Regions from separate parts of the Paenibacillus sp. 2TAB19 genome, predicted to be linked through region 2. Evidence: predicted binding sites of a transcription regulator. Region 2 holds the regulator's gene; each other region holds the start of a gene.
What was found. Region 2 encodes Rex, which represses fermentation and respiration genes when NADH is low (regulators of the CRP and FNR family bind a similar motif). Its sites were predicted from a motif close to TTGTGAAATATTTCACAA; they were not measured.

Region 1: nadA (quinolinate synthase NadA) is a predicted target of Rex. The motif match lies at 1,816-1,833, and genes of this name have one in related genera.
Region 3: AB4Z33_RS05115 (formate/nitrite transporter family protein) is a predicted target of Rex. The motif match lies at 2,013-2,030, and genes of this name have one in related genera.

The regions. Positions count from the first base shown of each region.
Region 1 is NZ_JBFRGE010000020.1:13,606-20,189, reverse strand. Features, by position in the region: gene AB4Z33_RS11255 (ABC transporter permease) at 1-600, shown strand, start outside; gene AB4Z33_RS11250 (ABC transporter permease) at 602-1,564, shown strand; gene nadA (quinolinate synthase NadA) at 1,900-2,838, shown strand; gene nadB (L-aspartate oxidase) at 2,879-4,492, shown strand; gene nadC (carboxylating nicotinate-nucleotide diphosphorylase) at 4,485-5,369, shown strand; gene AB4Z33_RS11230 (type III pantothenate kinase) at 5,366-6,139, shown strand; gene hslO (Hsp33 family molecular chaperone HslO) at 6,139-6,584, shown strand, end outside.
Region 2 is NZ_JBFRGE010000053.1:32,983-41,414, forward strand. Features, by position in the region: gene AB4Z33_RS21365 (hypothetical protein) at 1-421, opposite strand, end outside; gene AB4Z33_RS21370 (cell wall elongation regulator TseB-like domain-containing protein) at 533-1,105, opposite strand; gene AB4Z33_RS21375 (amidohydrolase) at 1,105-2,415, opposite strand; gene AB4Z33_RS21380 (redox-sensing transcriptional repressor Rex) at 2,396-3,052, opposite strand; gene dinG (ATP-dependent DNA helicase DinG) at 3,049-5,976, opposite strand; gene AB4Z33_RS21390 (hypothetical protein) at 5,981-6,727, opposite strand; gene panD (aspartate 1-decarboxylase) at 6,867-7,250, opposite strand; gene panC (pantoate--beta-alanine ligase) at 7,177-8,127, opposite strand; gene panB (3-methyl-2-oxobutanoate hydroxymethyltransferase) at 8,124-8,432, opposite strand, start outside.
Region 3 is NZ_JBFRGE010000007.1:142,285-147,969, forward strand. Features, by position in the region: gene AB4Z33_RS05105 (NAD-dependent epimerase/dehydratase family protein) at 1-601, shown strand, start outside; gene AB4Z33_RS05110 (Crp/Fnr family transcriptional regulator) at 1,156-1,905, opposite strand; gene AB4Z33_RS05115 (formate/nitrite transporter family protein) at 2,107-2,895, shown strand; gene AB4Z33_RS05120 (L-lactate dehydrogenase) at 2,892-3,803, shown strand; gene AB4Z33_RS05125 (GAF domain-containing protein) at 3,899-4,351, shown strand; gene AB4Z33_RS05130 (response regulator transcription factor) at 4,365-5,018, shown strand; gene AB4Z33_RS05135 (PAS domain-containing sensor histidine kinase) at 5,011-5,685, shown strand, end outside.

The sequences.
Region 1 (6,584 bases), on a different contig from region 2:
AAGTTCCTTGTGCAGCAAGGCCAGCAGAAAACGCCGAATGTGCATGATTCTGCAAGATTGTCGATTGATTGGCTCGTTGAGCTGATGGGCAATGCCCGTATGCACTGGGGGACGTTAGTTGCGATTATTTGTGTCGTTGTGTTCTATGTCCTGTTATGGCGGACGAAGCAGGGCTACGAGCTTCGTGCGGTCGGCCACAATCCAGATGCTGCGCTGTATGCCGGCATGAACGTGAAGACCACACTTATCAAGTCGATGTTCATAAGCGGTATCTTCGCGGGACTTGGCGGCGTGTTCGAAATATTGGGCGTCTTCGGTTATCAGACGGTTATGGCCGCAACATGGGGTTATGGCTTCGACGGCATCGCGGTTGCTCTGCTTGGCGGCAATACGCCGGTTGGCGTGCTGCTCGGCGCGATCTTGTTCGGCGGCTTGTCATATGGCTCCGCTGGCATGAATTTTGGCGCTGAAGTGCCTCAGGAAATTGTGCGGATCGTGATCGGGTCGGTTATTTTCTTCGTCGCTTCCCACGGCATTGTGAAGTTTTTCTTGAAGCCGTTTTTAAGCAAACGGGCAGAAAAACGGAAGGAGGCGGTGTAGGATGAACGTTATTGAAGTACTTGGGCAACTGCTCAACATTACGCTCGTGTTCTCGACTGCACTCATCTTCACCGCCCTCGGAGGTCTTTTCTCCGAACGGTCAGGCGTCGTTAATATCGGCCTTGAGGGTCTTATGGTGTCCGGCGCCTTCGCAGCGGCAGTCGTTACCGATTATGCGATCCAAGCAGGCTTGGAAGAATCGGCTCCTTGGATCGGATTAGCCGCGGCAGCGATATATGGCGTGCTCTTCTCGCTCCTGCACGCAGTTGCAACGATTACGTTTCGCTCGGATCAGACGGTTGTCGGCGTCGTTATTAATATTTTGGCGCTCGGACTTGCCATCTATTTGACCAGAAGTCTGTACAATGATTCGGGCCAAACGACGATGCTCGACTTCGTCTTCGAGAAATGGGCAATACCAGGGTTATCGTCCATTCCGATTATCGGCAACGGATTGTTCAATTCATATCCTACTACTTATATAGCTCTTATTCTTGCGGGCATCAGTTACTTTGTACTGTTCCGCACGCCGTTCGGGCTGCGCCTGCGTGCAGTTGGCGAGCATCCGAGCTCGGCCGATACGGTAGGCATCAGCGTGACGAAGTATCGTTACATCGGCGTTATGCTGAGCGGCGCGTTAGCCGGTCTCGGCGGCGCGACAATTACGCTGACGACGACAAGCAGCTTCGCTCACAACACGATTTCCGGACAAGGCTTTATCGCTTTGGCGGCGCTCATCTTCGGCAAGTGGAATCCGCTTGGCGTAGTGGGAGCGGCGATGTTCTTCGGTTTTGCGCAAGCGCTGCGCAACTTTGCCCAGCTATTCGAATTTTCGAAGCAAATTCCGGCTGAATTTTTCTACATGCTGCCGTACGTGCTGACGCTGATCGTTCTCGCTGGCGGCATCGGCCGCTCGAATGCCCCTGCGGCGCTCGGCGAGCCGTACGATCCGGCTAGACGGTAATGAATTCGGTCCTCGATTTGTTGAAGACTGTCTCTAGATGAACCTAGAGACAGTTTTTTATTTTGGCGGTCTATAAGAGCAAATTGTACCTTGAACAAAAGTGAAAACCTCACTCGACAAAGCAATTTCAAAAATGGTTCTAGAAAAAGGCGTTTACGCATTGACAGAGCCATTTACCAAGTGTAAATTAAATCTTAATCAAATGAATTTATCCCTTTTGGTTTAAACTATAGGCAAGCGACTTTCTGAGTATGTGCATCAATTCACAAAGTAGCACTTGCCGCATATCGGAATGGGAGTTGACTCCCATCCCTCATAAGAGGAGAGGATCCACTGTGGAAGCATTAGCGCTGGAACGCAAGGCGGAACAAAACCGGGAACTGCGGGAGAGGCTGTTGCAATTAAAGAAAGAACGTAACGCCATTATTTTGGCTCATTACTATCAGCGTGATGAAATACAGGAAGTAGCCGATTTCCGCGGCGATTCGTTCCTGCTGGCACAGAAAGCGGCGCAAACCGATGCAGAAGTCATCGTATTTTGCGGCRTTCACTTCATGGGAGAAAGCGCGAAGATTCTTGCTCCTAACAAGACGGTCATCATTCCGGACGAACGCGCCGGCTGCCCAATGGCAGATATGGTTAACGTCGACGGCTTGCGCAAGCTGAAGGCTCAGCATCCGAACGCGAAGGTTGTGACATACATCAACTCGTCGGCCGAGATTAAGGCAGAGACGGATATTTGCTGTACATCGGCGAATGCGGTGAAGGTTGTTAACTCGGTAGAGGGCGATGAAGTGATCTGGGTGCCGGACAAAAACCTTGGCCATTACGTGCAACAGAATACCGACAAGAAAATGATCATTTGGGAAGGTTACTGCAACACCCATGACATGCTCACCGTCAAGGATGTTGAAGAGATGAAAGCAAAGTATCCGAATGCGCAGTTCGTCGTTCATCCGGAATGCCGTCCAGAAGTGGTAGAGCTTGGCGATTTCGTTGGAAGTACAACCGCTATCATTAAATATTGCAAAGAATCAGATTGCCAAGAGTTTATCGTTGGCACAGAGGACGGCACGGGATACCAGCTTCGACTCGACAGCCCGGGCAAGACGTTCCACTTTGCTTCGAAATATTTGGTTTGTCCGAACATGAAGGTTAATAATTTGAAGAAGCTCGTCAAAGCGCTTGAGACGATGCAACCGCAAATCTACGTACCGCCGCATATTGCGGATCAAGCCCGTTTGTCCTTGGAGCGCATGCTACTTGTAAAGTAGGATGCGCTACTCCTATGCTCAAATTCAAAGGAGCGTCATCATGATTCCTAGATACTTGGTTGATGTGCAGCTGGACGAGCTGCCTGTTGTGGATAAGGATGTCATCGTTATCGGGGCCGGCATTGCCGGTCTTTTTACCGCTATACGGTCTAGCGAGGACAACTCGGTATTGATGATTACGAAGAAGTCGCTGCTCGACAGCAATACCCGCTATGCGCAGGGAGGCATTGCCGCGGTTATATCGGACGAGGATTCGCCTGCCTATCATTTGCAAGATACGTTAATAGCTGGCGCAGGCTTATGCTCCGAAGAAGCGGTGAATGCGCTTGTCCATGAAGGGCCGCGAGGCGTGCAGAGTCTCATCTCGATGGGGACGCAGTTCGATGTGGAGAACGGCGAGTTCGCGCTCACGAAGGAAGGTGCTCATAGCCAGCGCCGTATTTTGCATGCCAATGGGGATGCGACCGGCTATGAGATTGTAAGAGCGTTGTCGGCCAATGCGGTTAACAATCCGAAGATTGAAGTATGGGACGATCACTTCGTGATCGACCTTGTGACACATGACGGCGTATGCTGCGGCGCGATCGTACAGAAGCCTAGCGGACAGCGTGTATTCGTGCGGGGCAAGGCAGTCATTCTCAGCTCGGGCGGAGCAGGCCAATTGTATCGGTATACGACGAATCCGGAAGTTGCTACAGGTGACGGTATCGCCATTGCCTATCGCGCCGGTGCCTACATTCAGGATGTAGAGTTCATTCAATTCCATCCTACCTCGCTCTGTTATCCAGGCGCGCCGCGCTTCCTCATATCGGAAGCGGTACGCGGAGAAGGGGCTTATTTGCGTAATATTAAAGGCGAGCGCTTCATGGAACGTTACCATGAGCAACTGGAACTTGCGCCGCGCGATATTGTGGCAAGAGCCATCGTCAGCGAGATGGAAGAAACGAAATCGACTTTTGTCTACATAGATATTACTCATGAGTCGCCAGAAATGGTGAAGCATCGTTTTCCTACCATATATGAATACTGTTTGAGGTATGGTCTCGACTTGACGTCAGATTGGATTCCGGTTGCGCCGGCAATGCATTATATGATGGGCGGAGTCAAAACCGATCTAAATGGGGAAACAAATATAAAGCGGCTCTTTGCCTGCGGCGAAGTATCCTCGACAGGTGTTCATGGCGCTAATCGGCTTGCCAGCAATTCGCTGTCCGAGGCGATCGTCTTCGGCCGTCGTATTGTGAAACGGATCAACGAGTTGCCGAAGAACGACGTTGTGGCTGTAATCGAGAATGAGCCGGGCCGCGTAAGCGCGCCGACACAGGCGATTGTCGAGAAAAGGCTGAAGCTGCAAAAAATTATGGTTAGGTATGCCGGCTTGCGGCGCAACGCCAAAGGCCTTGAGAAAGGAATCGAGGAGCTGAAGCGTCAGCTTCCGATCTATCAATCGGTACTAACGAAAGCGGAGGAATACGAATTCGCGAATCTGCTTACTTGCGCACTTCTTACGTCTGAGGCGGCGTTGCAGCGGCAAGAGAGCCGCGGAGCGCATTATCGTGAGGATTTCCCGCAGCGAGACGATCAGAATTGGCGCAAGCATACGGTGCTGCACCGTTTACATGGCATTACGGAGGAGCGTATTGAAGATGTATGAGTGGACGACAGGCGGATATGATGCGATCATGCGCGATCAGATTCGCGCTTGGCTTGCAGAGGATATAGGCAGCGGAGACATTACGACAGAGACGACGATCCCGCGCGGCTCGTTGTCGAAAGCTGTAATCCATGTGAAGGAGAGCGGCATTATTGCTGGTCTACCCATTGCCCGTCTCGTATTCGAGGTTGTTGATCCATCGCTTGTGTTCCAGGCCATGGCAACGGATGGCGAGCGTGTGGAGAAGGGCAAAGTTATTGCGATTGTCGAGGGCAGCACGCACAGTCTTCTTACGGGGGAGAGGCTAGCGCTCAACCTCATGCAGCGCCTATCGGGCATCGCAACGAAGACCGCTAAGTTCGTTGAGGCGCTTGCCGGCTTGCCGGTAAGACTTGTCGATACGCGCAAGACGACGCCGGGTCATCGGATGCTGGAGAAGTATGCGGTTCGGGTCGGCGGCGGTTCGAACCATCGTTTCGGGCTGTATGACGCGGTAATGATTAAAGACAATCATATCAAGGGCGCAGGAGGCATCCGAGCTGCCGTTGAAGCCGCACGGAGACAAATTCCGCATACGATGAAGATTGAAGTAGAGACCGAGTCGATGGAACAGGTGCAAGAGGCGCTTGATGTCGGCGCGGATATCATTATGCTGGACAATATGCCGAACGAGCGTATGACAGAGGCGGTTGCCCATATTAAAGCAACATCACCGCATGTTATCGTTGAAGCATCCGGCGGCGTTACGCTGGCTACCGTTCATGGCATTGCAGCCACCGGTGTCGACGTGATATCCGTTGGCGGACTGACTTATTCGTTCCAGGCGCTGGATATTAGCCTCGATCTGAATGAGAAGAAGGGCGGCGAGCGGCGTTGATTCTCGTCATCGATGTAGGGAATACAAATATCGTGCTCGGCATATACAAGGGCAAGGAGCTGCTTCATCATTGGCGGCTCAGCACGAACCGATCGGCTACGGTTGATGAGTACGGTATTAACATACACAATCTGTTTCAGTTCGCGGGCGTGAAGCTTGACCAGATGGACGGAGTTATTATCTCGTCTGTCGTTCCGCCTTTGATGCGTACGCTGGAACAGCTATGTCTCAAATATTTGCGCAAGACGCCAGTTGTTGTCGGGCCTGGAGTAAAGACGGGGCTGAACATTCGCTACGAGAATCCGCGGGAGGTCGGTGCCGACCGGATCGTGAATTCGGTAGCGGGCATCGAGAAGTATGGCACGCCGCTTATTGTGGTGGACTTCGGAACGGCGACGACGTTCGATTATATTGACGAAGCGGGCAATTACTTAGGTGGCGCGATTGTGCCGGGCATCGGGATATCAACGGAAGCGCTGTACCAGCGCGCTGCTAAGCTGCCGAGGATCGAGCTTGTGAGACCTAAGAGCGTTATTGGGCGCAATCCCGTGACGTCGATGCAGGCTGGCATTATTTTCGGCTATGCCGGGCAAGTAGACGGAATTGTGAATCGCATTCGTAAGGAATTCGGCGTATCTCCTCGCGTTGTGGCGACAGGCGGCTTGGCCGAGCTGATCGCTGCCGAATCGGAGACGATTGAAGAAGTCGATCCGCTTCTGACGCTTGAAGGGCTGCGTATTATATATGAACGCAATCAGGAGGGATCATGATGAATGAGCTGATGAAGGATGTGCTGGTGCGCGGAACGGCTTGGGATGGAAAGCTGCGCGTATTCGCAGTGCGCACGACTCAGCTTGTCGAAGAGCTGCGCAGACGGCATGCAACGTATCCAACGACGACGGCGGCGCTTGGGCGAACGCTTACGGCTGGCGCGATGATGGGTGCGATGCTGAAAGGCGAAGAGAAGCTGATTATTCAAGTGAAAGGCGACGGTCCCGTAGGCCAGATCGTCGTGGATGCTAATGCGAAGGGGCAAGTACGCGGCTATGTAGACAATCCGCAGGTGCAGCTTCCGAGCAACGCGCTCGGAAAGCTGGATGTGGCAGGCGCAGTAGGACGTAATGGTTTTATTTACGTTACTAAGGATTTGGGGCTGAAAGAGTCCTATATTGGAAGCGTACCGATTGTATCAGGCGAGCTTGGCGAAGACTTCAC
Region 2 (8,432 bases):
GAATTGCAGGGTTATCGTGTCCTGCTTCTTCAAGCGCCTTAGGAATATTCGAGTAAGCTTTATTTTCCATCGCTTCCGCTACTTCGAACAGCGCTTGATACCAATAATCATCCAGCACCTTGTTCGATTCGTTAAGAACATCCAGCTTTAGTTCACGGCTGCCTATGGCGCTTTTACCATTATGATTAATCGATTGATAGATCTCGCGCAGATTCGCATCTTGCGATAACGTGACATCAATCGTTACTTGATCCTTGCTCATCTTCGGCTTTGCCGAACTCACAATTCCCGGCACGTCTGCAATCGCATCCTCAAGAGGCGCGGCAACAGCGACTTGATTATATATCGTATATCCGCCGAACAATACAGCAACGGATATAGCGGCTGTAACAATGACCGGTACGACGCTTATTTTTTTCATCTCTTTATCGCCTCCGATTTAATTGATAGATAAACCGTATATCAATCACGCTATACGAAATTATATCATATCTATCAGCAGATCGGTCGGTGTAAAAACAGGAAACGGAGCCTATTGAGGCTCCGTCTTCGCTGGCAGCTTATATTCGTTCAAAAAAGCGCCGCTCGTAAATGAATAAAAATCGTAGTAGTAATGGGTCTCGTCTGCCTTAAGCGTATAAAAGATTTCCCATACCGGTTTGTCGCCAAGCAGCCCAGGCTGCATTCGCTTTACAACAGCTTCAGGCTTCGCGAGGTCGAACTTGGCCCGAATGGCCTTCTTCGCCTCTGCTTCGGATGCTTTCACGACAATCGGTTCCGGTTCTTGCGTCGATGTTTCTTCGTCAGTTTCTTCGTCTACAGGTCGCGGCAGCCATACGTAGATCTGTTCGCCATCCGCATTTTTACCAGAAACAAACCAACTTACTTGATCCCAAATATGCTTGCTTATTTGATCGACTTCCGTCAATTCAGCTGCTTCTATCGCGTCGGCTTTCGCCTCCCTCTCATCCGACCAGCGAGGAGACTTGATATCCTTATAATAAATCGCTGTCGTCGTGATGATGATGAGCAGGACGGCGACGATGACAAAGATCCATCGCTGCGTAGTCATAATCGGCTGGCGTTTCTTCGTATCCGCGCGCATTAGGCTTGCAGCAAACGCTCGAAGCTCGCTTGCGCTTCGAAGCGGATTTGTTCCTCATCCAGCAATGTACTTTCACCATTTTGAACAACTTGACGTCCATCTACCCACACATGCTGCACATCGCGCCCCGAGCCGGAATAAACCAAATGCGATACGATATCTGTCAGCGGGTAGAACTGAGGCTGATCCAAATTAATCGCAATAAAGTCGGCTTTCATGCCTACACGCAAGACGCCAATCTGATCTTGCTGCCAGATCGAGCGGGCGCCGTATACCGTTCCCATACGAAGCGCTTCAACCGCAGGGATAGCTGTCGGATCGCCAGATACTCCCTTGTGCAGAAGAGCGGCAAGCTGAATTTCTTGAAACAAGTCCAGGTTATTGTTGCTCGCTACGCTATCCGTCCCAAGCGATACGGTAACGCCAGCCTTAAGAAGATCAGTCACGCGGGCAACGCCGCTCGCCAGCTTCAAGTTGCTGACCGGGTTATGGGATACCGCAACGCCGCGAGCGGCTAGCAGCTCAATCTCGGCATCGTTAAGATGAACGGCATGGGCTACAAGCGATGGCCGGGAGAAAAAGCCGTGCTTGTCCAAATGCTCAACAGGACGAAGTCCATAATCGCGAACGTTTTGCTCTACCTCAGCAATTGTCTCGGACATATGAGTATGAAGAGGCAGGTTATAGTCATGCGCCGCTTGAACGAATCGCTCTATATAATCAGGCGGACATGTATAGGGTGCATGAGGCGATATCATCGTCGTAATTCTACCGTCGGCTTTACCATTCCAATCACGAGCAAAGGCTATCGCTTCTGCCAGCTTCGCGTCTTGCACTTCCTTCTCGCACAAGCCGATAACGCCGCGCGTCAAGCAGCCCCGAATACCTGATTGCTCAACCATCATAGCGACCTGGTCCATCCGATCATACATATCGACGAACGCCGTCGTACCTGTCTTAAGCATCTCGACGATAGCGAGTGCGCTGCCCGCCTTCGTATCTTGATCGACATACTTCGCTTCCATCGGCCACATCTTCTCTTGCAGCCATACTTGCAAATTTTGATCGTCCGAATATCCGCGCAACAGCGTCATTGCCGCATGTCCGTGCGTATTAATCAATCCCGGCATAAAAGCCAGCTTGCTGCCGTCGATCTTCTGCGCATCGGCCGCAACGTCTACAGGCGCAACAGGCGCAGCTTCCCCCAAGTATGTAATACGGTCATTCGTTACGACCATATGCCCTTTAAACGTCATGCGGCTCTCATCCATCGTGACGAATAAGCCGTTCTCAATCCATAGTTGACTCATTAGCTGATTCTCCTTCTCCTGCTAAATAATAGGCCAAGCTAAGCAAATCACGCGTGAAATCGGCGTTGTGAATCCGAATGTGCTCGGGAACGCGCAGAATGGCGGGCGCGAAGTTCAATATGCCTTCGATTCCGGCTTCCACGAATTGATTCGCGACGTTCTGCGCTTCGTGGGCAGGCACGGTAATAATACCGATTCGAATACTTTGCTGGACGATAATTCGCGGCAGTTCTTCCATCGGCAGTACCTGCAGGTTGTTAATGCTCATGCCGATCTTGCTCGGATGAGCGTCGAACACGGCTGTGATTTTCATATTGTCTTTGGAATACTTATTGTAATTGCATAAAGCATGTCCTAGATTACCGGCGCCGGCGAGCGCCACGTTAATCGGTTGATCGACCTTCAGTATTTGTCTGATTTTCTCGATGAGATACAGAACGTCATAGCCGATCCCTTTGCGGCCGAACTCTCCGAAATAAGCGAGATCCTTGCGAATCTGAGCAGGATTAAGGTCGAGCTTAACGCCCAATTCCTGAGATGAAACGGTTTGAACTTCACGAGTGTGCAGCTCGTTCAACACTTGAAGATAGATAGGCAGCCGTCTAACGACAGCTTCTGATATTTTCGTCTGCTTCAACCTTTCTCCTCCTCTGATATCGCTGTTTTTTGCTCATTCGAATCCTTCTTATCTGTTGCACTTACGCTGCTGCTTAGCCACTCTCGCATGCGCAGCACCATTTGCTCCGTATGCATCGTCTCGATCTTCGGGCCTGGTAAGGAATACAGGAAATGCTTGCCGTAATACGCATCGATGATCCGCGTATCGTAGATGATGACAATGCCTTTGTCTTGCGATGTTCGCACGAGCCTTCCGAATCCTTGCTTGAATCGGATGACGGCTTGCGGTATGGACAGCTTCATGAACGGATTTTGCTTCTGCCTGAGCAGCAGCTCTGACTTAGCCTCCGCAAGCGGATGGTTAGGCGGCTGGAACGGCAAGCGTACAATGGCTAGACAGATGAGCGCTTCCCCGGGAATATCTACCCCTTCCCAGAAGCTGCTCGTCCCAAGCAGAACCGATTCGGGCTGCTGCCGGAAACGTCTCGTCAGCTTCGTCCGGTTGCCGCTGTCGATGCCTTGGCCGAGCACTTGTATGCCGGACTCAGACAAACGCTCCTTAAGCGGCTCATACACTTGCTTCAGCATCTTATACGATGTGAATAATACAAGCATTCTTCCCTTCGTTTCCTTCGCCGATGCCGCCAATGATTCCGTCAACATATCTAAGTAGGCTTGATCCACATAGGAGCCTTTCAATACCGGGAAGTTGCGTGGGATGACGACGAGCGCCTGCTCCCGATAATTGAACGGCGACGGCAATTGTACGGTCTTAAGCCGGCCTTGCTCCTCGTACCCTGTAAGTCCTAGCTGTTCGGCCGCGTATTGGAACGACTTCTGTACCGATAAGGTAGCCGAAGTCATGACAATGCTGTCTTTGACATCGAAGAAATATTTCTGAAGCTGCTCGCTCACATCTACCGGTGCTGCATACAAATGAACCGAACGATAACGATAGGCGCTGCTCGCCTCAATCCAGAATACTGACGCTGCCTGCTCCAGCTTGATGAAAATATGCAATTCATCTTTTACGCGGGTCAAATCCCTTAAAGCACCGTTAAGATCCGTAATGGCGGCTTGAATCGTTGAATCATCCACACGATCCTTAATATCATTAACCATCTTGTCCAACGTTCGAATAATCCGATTCAGCTCCGTATGCACATTACCTTCAGTCGTAACGGCGTCGTCCCACCCGGCTGGCAGCTCGCCGATCTTCAATCGGCACACCGCTTGCCCGGCTTCGCCTGAAGCAAGCTCATTCGATATCGAGGTAAAGCTATAGAACATTTCGAATAGTTTATCCCAATGTTCTTTAATATCGTTAAATATAGGGATGACCGTATCGATTGTCTCAAGCCAAGCTGATTGATGCGCATCATCCTCGTATTGCAGCTTAATTCTAAGCGCTGGAAGCAAGCCAGACCTGGCGTCCTTATAGAGACGCTGTACGGCCTGATTGAACGAGAAATAGCTGACCTGCATGCCAAGATGCTTGCCCGCGACCTCTTCCACATGATGCGCTTCATCTATAATAAGATGGCTGTAGGTTGGAAGCAAACGATGGTCCGCCTGGATATCGGTGAATAACATCGAATGATTAGTTACACATACATCTGCGATGTTCGATTCCTGCTTGGCACGGTGATAATAACAACGTTTGAACCACGGACATGCCCGGTTGAGGCAGGAATCGGCATCGCTGGCTACGGTTGACCAGAAATCAGCGCCTTTGTTGCCGAAATTCAGCTCCTCTTGATCTCCGGTCTCCGTTTCACCAAGCCAAACGACCATTTGTGCGGCTGTAATGACATCATCTATTGGCGATACAAGATCTTTCGTATTCACTTTGCCTTCGAATTTGCGCAAACATAAGTAATTGCCTCTCCCCTTAAAGATCGAAGCCTTGAAAGGAAATGGCAGCACGTCCTCGAGCAGCGGGATATCCCGTTGCCGAAGCTGCTCTTGCAAGTTAATCGTATGTGTGCTGACAACAATCTTTTTATTGTTGCGAATGCCGTAATACAAGGCCGGTATCAGATACCCTAACGACTTGCCTGTTCCTGTTCCCGCTTCAATAAGCAAGTGCTGGTCGCTGTTTAAGGCATTGTACACTTCTTGGAACATTTCCGTTTGCGCTTCGCGCTCCTCGTAATTTTCGAAGCGAGCTTCGAAACGCGCCTTCACATCCGCCAAATATTGTTCGAAAGACAATTCGCCGAGCGAGAAGTTGTCGCTCTCGGCTCGCGGCGGCTGTTCTTCTGTCCATTCTCTAACCTTAAGCGCAAATTGATTAAAGTAATCGTATTCTGCAGGCTCGAACACATTTCGAACTTCCATACGCTGCAGCGTCTCTGCTATAAACCAGCTTAAATCGCTTCCATCGTTAATGAGCGCAGATAGCCGCTGCAACGTAAGCAGCGGCAATTGGCGAAGCTTCTGAACAATTTCGATAAATAAGTTCGCAGTAGCGAGAGCATCGCTATCCGCGCGATGGTGGCTTTCATGCTCGATGCCGAACATTTCCGTTACGGCGCCAAGCTGATAAGTCGTAATGGAAGGATATAATATGCGAAGCAATTCAATTGTATCGAGCCTGCGTCCGGCGAACCCATGGTAACCGCAACGATCAAGCGCTTGATTCAGAAAGCCTGCATCGAAACCAACATTATGCGCGATGAGCACTGCATCATCAAGCAAGGGTATGAGCTGTACGAGCACCTCTTGCAATTCCGGCGCATCTTCAACTACAGCATCGTCTATGCCGGTTAGTTGAGTAATAAAAGCCGGTATCGGTACAGTAGGCCGTACGAAAGTGCTGAACGTTTGTAATACTTCAAGCTCTTCCGAAACAAGGACCAGTCCGATTTGCAAAATATCGTCGGACTGGCTATGCCCGGTCGTCTCTAAATCCAGTACTGCAAATTTCATTCGTTCCCCGATCCTCTCACAAACAGCACAGCTCCGTGCTTCCAAAATATAACGATAATTGCAAAGGCGTTTGCTGACATGACTTCAAGTTGTTCAGCGGGTCGGTAAAGCTGGGATAAACTTGATGAGCCTTCATGAACAGCTTCTCCGCATGGGCAAGGTTCATATGAACCGCTTGAATGCATCCTAGCGCATTATAGCCTAAAGCAAGCCATTTAGGGAAGTCCGTTAATGCAATCAATAATTGAAAATGCCGCTGGGCTTCGTTCCAATTCTGCATATGCATATGGGTCATGGCCAGAAACAGACGAGCAAGGTTGCATTCCGGCGATTGCCCTACAGCGACTTGAAACTGCGCCGCGGCTTCAGGGAACATCAATAACTTATAATAACCTTGTCCCTTGGAAATAATAGGTGCAGCATCTTCAGGAATTTCTAGATCCGCTTTGTTGCAAACAGACGAAGCAGAAGCTGTATAAACGGAAGATGCAGCTGGTTCCTGCTCAAGAGCTTTCACAGCTTCGCTGCCGCCTGCCCCTGACGTTGCGGGGGCGGACTTGCTTAAAAGCTCGCCGTAGCTGTCCTTGAAATCAGACAGCTTCTCTTCAAATTCAAGCCATTGTTCGATGAACGAATCGCTCACCTTCTTAAGCTCGTTCATTTGCTGCTCGAACTGTCTTTTTTGCTGCTCGCATGCATCAGGATATTGCTGGATCATCCGATCAAGCAGCTCATTCATTTCAGTAAACATATGCTGGAACATACCGCATCCCGCCTTCGCCAAAGAATTAAGGAGTGTGTTATGCTCATTTTTTGTTTTTACGACGCTTTTCATTCAGCATCCCAGCCGTTACATAAGCAAGGAATTAACTAAAGAACAAACGAACGCTTCACTGCAAATGTTACAAAATCGTTGAATGAAGCTCTTCCGTCAGCGAACGGAGCGGCTTGTTATCGGCATCTAATATCGTTACGATCGGCTTATGCGCTTTCGCTTCTTCATTGCTCATAGATGCATAAGAAATTATTATGACTTGATCTCCGGGCTGTACTTGCCTTGCAGCTGCTCCATTCAAGCAAATGACGCCTGATCCGCGCTCACCGACAATGACGTACGTTTCGAAGCGTGCCCCGTTATTGTTATTTACGATCTGCACTTTCTCATTTTCCCATATATCTGCTGCATCCATCAAATCCTCATCAATGGTGATGCTACCTACATAATTGAGGTTCGCTTCCGTAACCGTGGCCCGGTGAAGCTTTGATTTCATCATTGTTCTGAACATAGTCCTGTACCTCCGTTCTTTCCAATAAACAATTATCAATTAATCTTGTCGTTCCGAATTTAACCGCCATTGCAAGCAGCAAGGGCTGCATGACTTCAGACAACGATTCCGTTTGCGACAGTGTGTCAAGTCTTGGATAATGAAGCAGCTCCACGTAATCAATGACGGCTTCGCTCGATTGGCTAATATGAAGCTTCACTTTAGCCAATAGACGTTCAGCGTTCATGTCAGGCTCCAGGTACCATTCGCTAGCCAGTGCGAGAGCTTGCGACAGCACAACCGCTTGGCTGCGCTGCTCCGCGCTTAAATAAACGTTGCGCGAGCTTAATGCAAGTCCGTCTGGCTCACGCACAATCGGACAAGGCACAATTTCTACCGGTATATCAAGGTCATTCACGATTTGTTCAATCACGGCTACTTGCTGGGCATCCTTCATGCCGAAGTAAGCGCGATCCGGCTGAACAAGATGGAACAGCTTGCTGACAACTAGACCTACTCCGTCAAAATGTCCGGGACGCGATGCCCCGCATAGGCGATCAGTAACCTGCTCGACGATCAAACGAGTCAGCGGTTTCTCCGGATACATCTCGGCAACTGATGGCATAAATACAACATCTACGCCAACCGATTCTGCCAATGCTAGATCTCTTGCTTCATCCTTCGGATATCGGTCCAAATCTTCATTCGGACCGAATTGAAGCGGATTTACGAATATACTTAATACCGTAATATCGTTATTTTCCTTCGATTGCCGCATCAGGCTTGCATGTCCTTCATGCAAATAACCCATTGTCGGCACAAAACCGATGCTAGCACCTTCTTTTCGGAAGGTGGCTAATTGCTGCTTAAGGTCTGCTTTCGTTCGGCTAATGATCATGACAATCTCACCTCCGCAGCCCGACTTCTCTGACTTCTCTGCGCTTCAGCATCTAGCTGCCCTTCTGTTGTTGCACCAGAACCGTTGCCTCCGTATAGAGGTTGAACAGCCGACGTATGCCCCAGGAAAGCATGCTCTTCCGCTGGGAAGGCAGCCCCTTTAACATCTTGAACATAGGACTGAATGGCATCTCTAATCGTGGTGCCGATGTCAGCATACGTTTTAACGAATTTTTTGGGTGTATAAGGCGACGCGTATTGCAGCAGATCATGGTAGACAAGCACTTGTCCGTCACAGCCGCGTCC
Region 3 (5,685 bases), on a different contig from region 2:
GTTCCACAATAATGTGATGTCCACATATAACGTGCTTGAGGCTGCGGCGGGATTGGGTATACGCAAGGCCGTCATTGCATCTAGCGAATCGTCCTATGGAATCGTCTTTGCCCTTGAGCGGCTTGGGCCGCTATATGTCCCCGTCGATGAGGAGCATCCTCAGCTTCCGCAGGACAGTTACGGGTTATCCAAAATCGTTAATGAGCAAACGGCCGACATGATCCATCGCAGAACGGGCATGCAGGTGGTGTCTTTCCGACTGGGCAACGTAATAGCGCCAGAGGCATATGAGCGGTTTCCGTCCTTTATCCATGATCCCGAGCAGCGCGAGCGTATCTTGTGGAGCTATATCGATACACGGGATGCGGCGGAAGCCTGCAGGCTGGCCGTGGAAGCCGAAGGACTCGGAAGTGTGGCGCTTAATGTGGCGGCGGATGACTCCAGCATGGCGGTTTCGAGCCGCGACCTGATGGCTGCGCGTTTCCCGGAGGTCAAGGACTTCCGCAAACCGCTGGACGGTCATGAGTCGCTGCTGAGCAACGAGAAAGCCAAGCGGCTGTTGAACTGGCAACCGAAGCATGCTTGGCGCAATTATGTTTAGAGCTGAGCTTATCGTTTAACAAGAAAGGAGCAGTCGCCTAAGGCAGACTGCTCCTTTCTTGTTGTTTAGGAAATTATGGACCTCTAAGATTTGTGGATAACTTGTGGTGCGATTTGGTGCTTAAATAAATGGAAAGGGGGGTGAGCTCCTACACGGCATAAGGAGGTACGCTCCAAAGACAGCTAATCCGCTATAGTGTCATTCTAGGCAACTAATTAGTCTTGTACCAAGCGAGCTGCCTGTATAGTTCGATATCAGGCAACTAAACGGGCTAGTTTGGTGAGTGGGTGGTGAATCGGCCGAATTAGTTCGATGAAAAGCAACTATCGAGCTCGCAACCGTGTGGCAACTAAGATTAGTTCGATGAAATGCACCTAATAAGCTCTGTGACCGTCGGCTAGTACGATAATCCATTTGACTACACAAAATCCAATCAAACTCCGATATCTCCTCGTTCCTAGCTCTTTGACTGTATGAAATCCATGCAAAAGGCTGCTGCACCTCGACGAGAACCGAATGAATCGACAGTCTGCAAACCCAAAGCATAATTCGCGTTAAACCCTGCATACCTCCAACGGACAGTTCTCGCATTTGCATATTTGTCTTAAATAAGCAACATCTTTGACGAATATCGTTCCATGCTCGATGCTGATCACATCCTCCTTGCGCATATCGTTCAGAAGCCTATTCACGCTTTCGCGCGTGGCTCCAATCATTTCGGCCATTTCCGAATTGTTCATTTTTTTATCGATGCGGATCATGTTCCCTTGCTGGACACCATAAGAATTGCAGAGCCTGATTAACAGCGAACATAAGGCACCGGTCTTCCCGTAGAGCATCAGATCGCGAAACTTGGATTGCGTCATGCGATGCATCACGCCCATCCATTTCATGAAGGCGATAGCGAGATCCCTATGCTGCCATAGCAGCAGCTCGAGGTCCTTCTGCTCAATAATGCCAAACTCGGCATCTTCGATGACTTCCGCATTAAAGGTTTGAGTATTCGTTTGAAAAGGATCCATCTGCCCAAACAGGTCGCCCGCGTGGTGGAGATACAAGGTCATTTTGTTGCCGCTGTCCGTCGTTTTGGTAAGCTTTACGCGTCCTTTTTTTACATAATAAAGATGGTCCGCCGCTTCCCCCTCCCAAAACAAGTACGATCCCGACATTACAGTTTTGTTGTTCATAATGCTGCTCAGTTTGCTGAAGCTGTCAGGCGAGAAGAAAGCGTCAATCCCGTTGCTCCGATTCTCCGATTCATTCCCTTTCGATGTCTCTTTTTGCGTATATGCGTTAATGGCCATTCCAGCCATCCCCTCTCCGATTGTTTCTACCCTAATTTTACCTATTGCGATGTGAGGTGAGCATCAGGGGATCTCCCTATCTTTGAGGGGGAAAATCCCTGATTTATTTGTGATCAACGTCACAGCGTGCAGAGTACAGGGAGTGTTTTAATAGATGCAGAAGCTCGGCATAAGAAATCGGCGGAAAGGATGTGGGTGTGTATGGAGCAAATTCCATTACGGCGCATCGAACAGCTGGCGCTCAAGAAATACAAACTGTTCCATTCAAGCAAACTGCGCTATCTTCTGCGATCCATGCTTGCCAGCATGTTTATCGGGTTTGGCGTAATTGTGGCCTTCAAGACAGGCAGCTTCTTTTATACGGAACATTCTCCGCTTACGTATCCGATGGCCGCGATGACCTTCGGAGCCGCCATCATTCTGATTTCCTATGGCGGAGGCGATCTGTTTACCGGCAACACGTTTTACTATACCTACGCGGCGCTTCGCCGTCAGATGAGCTGGGCCCATGTGGGGAAACTGCTGACGGCAAGCTATATCGGGAACGTCCTCGGGGCTTGCGCGTTTGCGCTGCTTATATGGGGAACGGGACTGTTTCAATCCGCTGAGGTTAACGGCTTCCTGCTAAGCGTGGTGGAAAAGAAACTGCATGCGCCGACGATGGAGCTTTTTTTCCGCGGCTTATTGTGTAACTGGCTCGTCTGTCTGGCGTTCTTCATCCCGATGTCGTTAAGAGGAGACGGTCCCAAGTTGTTCGCGATGATGCTGTTCGTCTTCTGTTTCTTCATTTCCGGATACGAGCACAGCATTGCCAATTTATGCACGTTTGCTATCGCGCTTGTCCTCAACTATCCGGACACCATCACGTTTGGCGGCATGATCCATAATCTCGTTCCGGTCACGCTTGGCAATTTGTTCGGCGGCTCGGTGTTGATGGGCGCGATGTACTATTTTGTAAATAAACCAACCGAAGAGGAGCAATCAAAATGAAAAAATCCAAAGTTGTTGTCATTGGCGTAGGTGCTGTCGGTTCCACAACCGCGTACACGCTGCTGCTGAGAAGCCGAATGGACGAACTCGTGCTTATCGATGCGAACGTGAACAAAGCAGTCGGAGACGCGCTGGATATGAACCACGGGATGCCGTTTCTCGGCCAAGCGAAAGTATGGGCGGGAAGCTATGAAGACTGTAAGGACGCGGATATCGTCATTATTACCGCTGGAGCGGCGCAAAGGCCCGGAGAGACGCGGACGGATCTGTTGAAACGCAACGCGGCGATCTACGAAAGCATTATAACGGAGGTTTTAAAATATAACTCGGACGGCATTTTGCTGATCGCAACGAATCCGGTCGATATTATGAGCTACTTTACGTGGCAAAAGTCGGGATGGCCGATCAACCGGGTTATCGGCTCGGGAACGCTACTCGACAGCGCGCGTTTCCGATATTTGATCGGGCAGCAGCTGCACATCGACCCGCGAAGCGTACACGCGCACATTATCGGCGAGCACGGCGATACCGAGCTGCCGGTATGGAGCCTCGCTAATGTGGCAGGAACGAATTTCTCGCTTAGTGACACTGCGAAGTCCGAGATTTTCGCGAATACGAGGGATGCGGCTTATCAGATCATCGAGGCCAAAGGGGCTACCTATTACGCGATCGCGCTTGCGCTGGACCGTATCGTAACCGCCATTCTTCGCGATGAATCCGCCGTGCTTAATGTATCTACGCTGCTCGACAACTACCACGGCGTGTCCGATGTGTTCATGGGCGTGCCATGCATCGTAGACCGGCAAGGGGTTAGGGAAGTGTTGGATATCCGAATTAGCGAGGAAGAGAAGGCGCTTCTCCACCGGTCCGCCAATCACTTGAAAGAGCTCATTGAAACTGTCAAATAAACGAGAATAATCGAATAGCCCCTTATCTCGCGTTTCGGATAAGGGGCTATTTCTTAATCAAATCATGTTACAATTCGTATGAAGGGTGAATAACGATGAGAAATTTTGAAGCTGACACAATAAGCCGTGCCGTTCATTATATACGAGTTACTTCATTAAGCGACTTTACGGCATTGGCTCTCCCGATCGACGATGGCAGCAAGTACCGCTGGCAATATGCGAGCGGCAATATGAATCATCGTTATCGGCACATGATCGTTAAGCGAGGCAAGGGGCTGCCAGGCATGGCCCTTCTATTAGGGCGAAGCTTGATCAAGGATATTGCATCGAAAGAAGCAAACAAACCTCGCTTCGAATGTTCATTAATGCTGGCCGAGGGCCTTCACACGGCGGCAGCTATTCCGATTCCTGATGGATTCGGGGCTGCCGGCGTTCTAATGGTTGGCGTACGTCATCCTCACAGCTATACGGATACTAATCTTATCTATCTGGAGCAGTGTGCTATCGAGCTTTCGAATCTAGTAGAGATCTCCAGATACAAAACATAATCGGAGGGGAACTATGATTAAGCTTTGCATTGTCGACGACCATGCGATGGTACGATCCGGGCTTAAAATGCTGTTGAACGAAAAAGAACGTATAACGGTTATCGGCGAGGCATCGGAAGGTGACGAAGCGATTAAGCTTGCCTTGCTGTTGAAGCCTGATGTTGTGTTAATGGATCTCAGCATGCCCCATGGCAAGGACGGCTTAACCGCGACCAAGGAACTTAAGCAGCTGCTTCCTGCTGTAGCGGTTCTCATCCTTACGATGCACGACGATGACGAGTACTTGTTCCAAGGCATTCATGCCGGCGCCTCAGGCTACATATTGAAGAGCGCTCCCCATGAAGAGCTGCTGACCGCCATTCGAACGGTAGCCGAAGGCAACGCCTATTTGTATCCGACAGCAACCAAGCGATTAATGAGTGAATATTTGGAGCGTTCCGCAGTTGGCGACAACGGAAGAGCATTGGATATGCTGTCAGACCGAGAGAAGGAAGTTGTATCTTTGGTCGCCAAAGGCTACAGCAACAAAGAAGTCGCCGAGCAGCTCGTCATTAGCATAAAGACTGTCGAATCCCACAAAGCGAATGTGATGGATAAGCTTGGATTAAAGACAAGGCCTGATTTGGTCAGGTATGCGATGAAAAAGGGGCTGTTGCACTTTGAATAATCCGGGTTGGGAGGAGAAACGTCCAGAGGTCATCGGACAGCGCATCACCGCTTTAATCGCCAAGCTGGATGAGCATATAGAGGATCCCGCCGTTAGAATAGAGCTGAAGCATGCGCTGCTTCACCTCGCAGATATCAAGCTTGCGTTAAATGAATCGTCCATCGTAGCCGTCACCGACCATAAAGGCATCATCCAATACGTAAACGATAAGTTTTGCGAAATATCAAAGTATGAACGCGAGGAACTGATGGGCAAGGATCATCGGATCATCAATTCGGGTTATCATGGCAAAACTTTCATGAACGAGCTTTGGAGATCGATTGCCTCCGGAAGCGTCTGGCGCGGCGATATTAAGAACCGGGCCAAAGACGGCAGCTATTATTGGGTGAATACGACGATCGTTCCTTTCCTTAACGCGAAAGGGAAGCCGTATCAATATTTAGCCATTCGCAACGAGGTGACCGAACTGAAGCGCGTGCAGGAGGAGCTTCAGCAGATGATGAAGCAGGTTATGATCGTTCAGGAAGAGGAACGCAGAAGATTATCCCGCGAGCTGCATGACGGTATTGGACAGAGCTTGTTCTCGCTTCTGATCGGCATGGATAAGCTGATTCAAGACGGTTCGCTAGACGACGCGGAGCGTCTTCGTACAAGCGTATCCCATCTG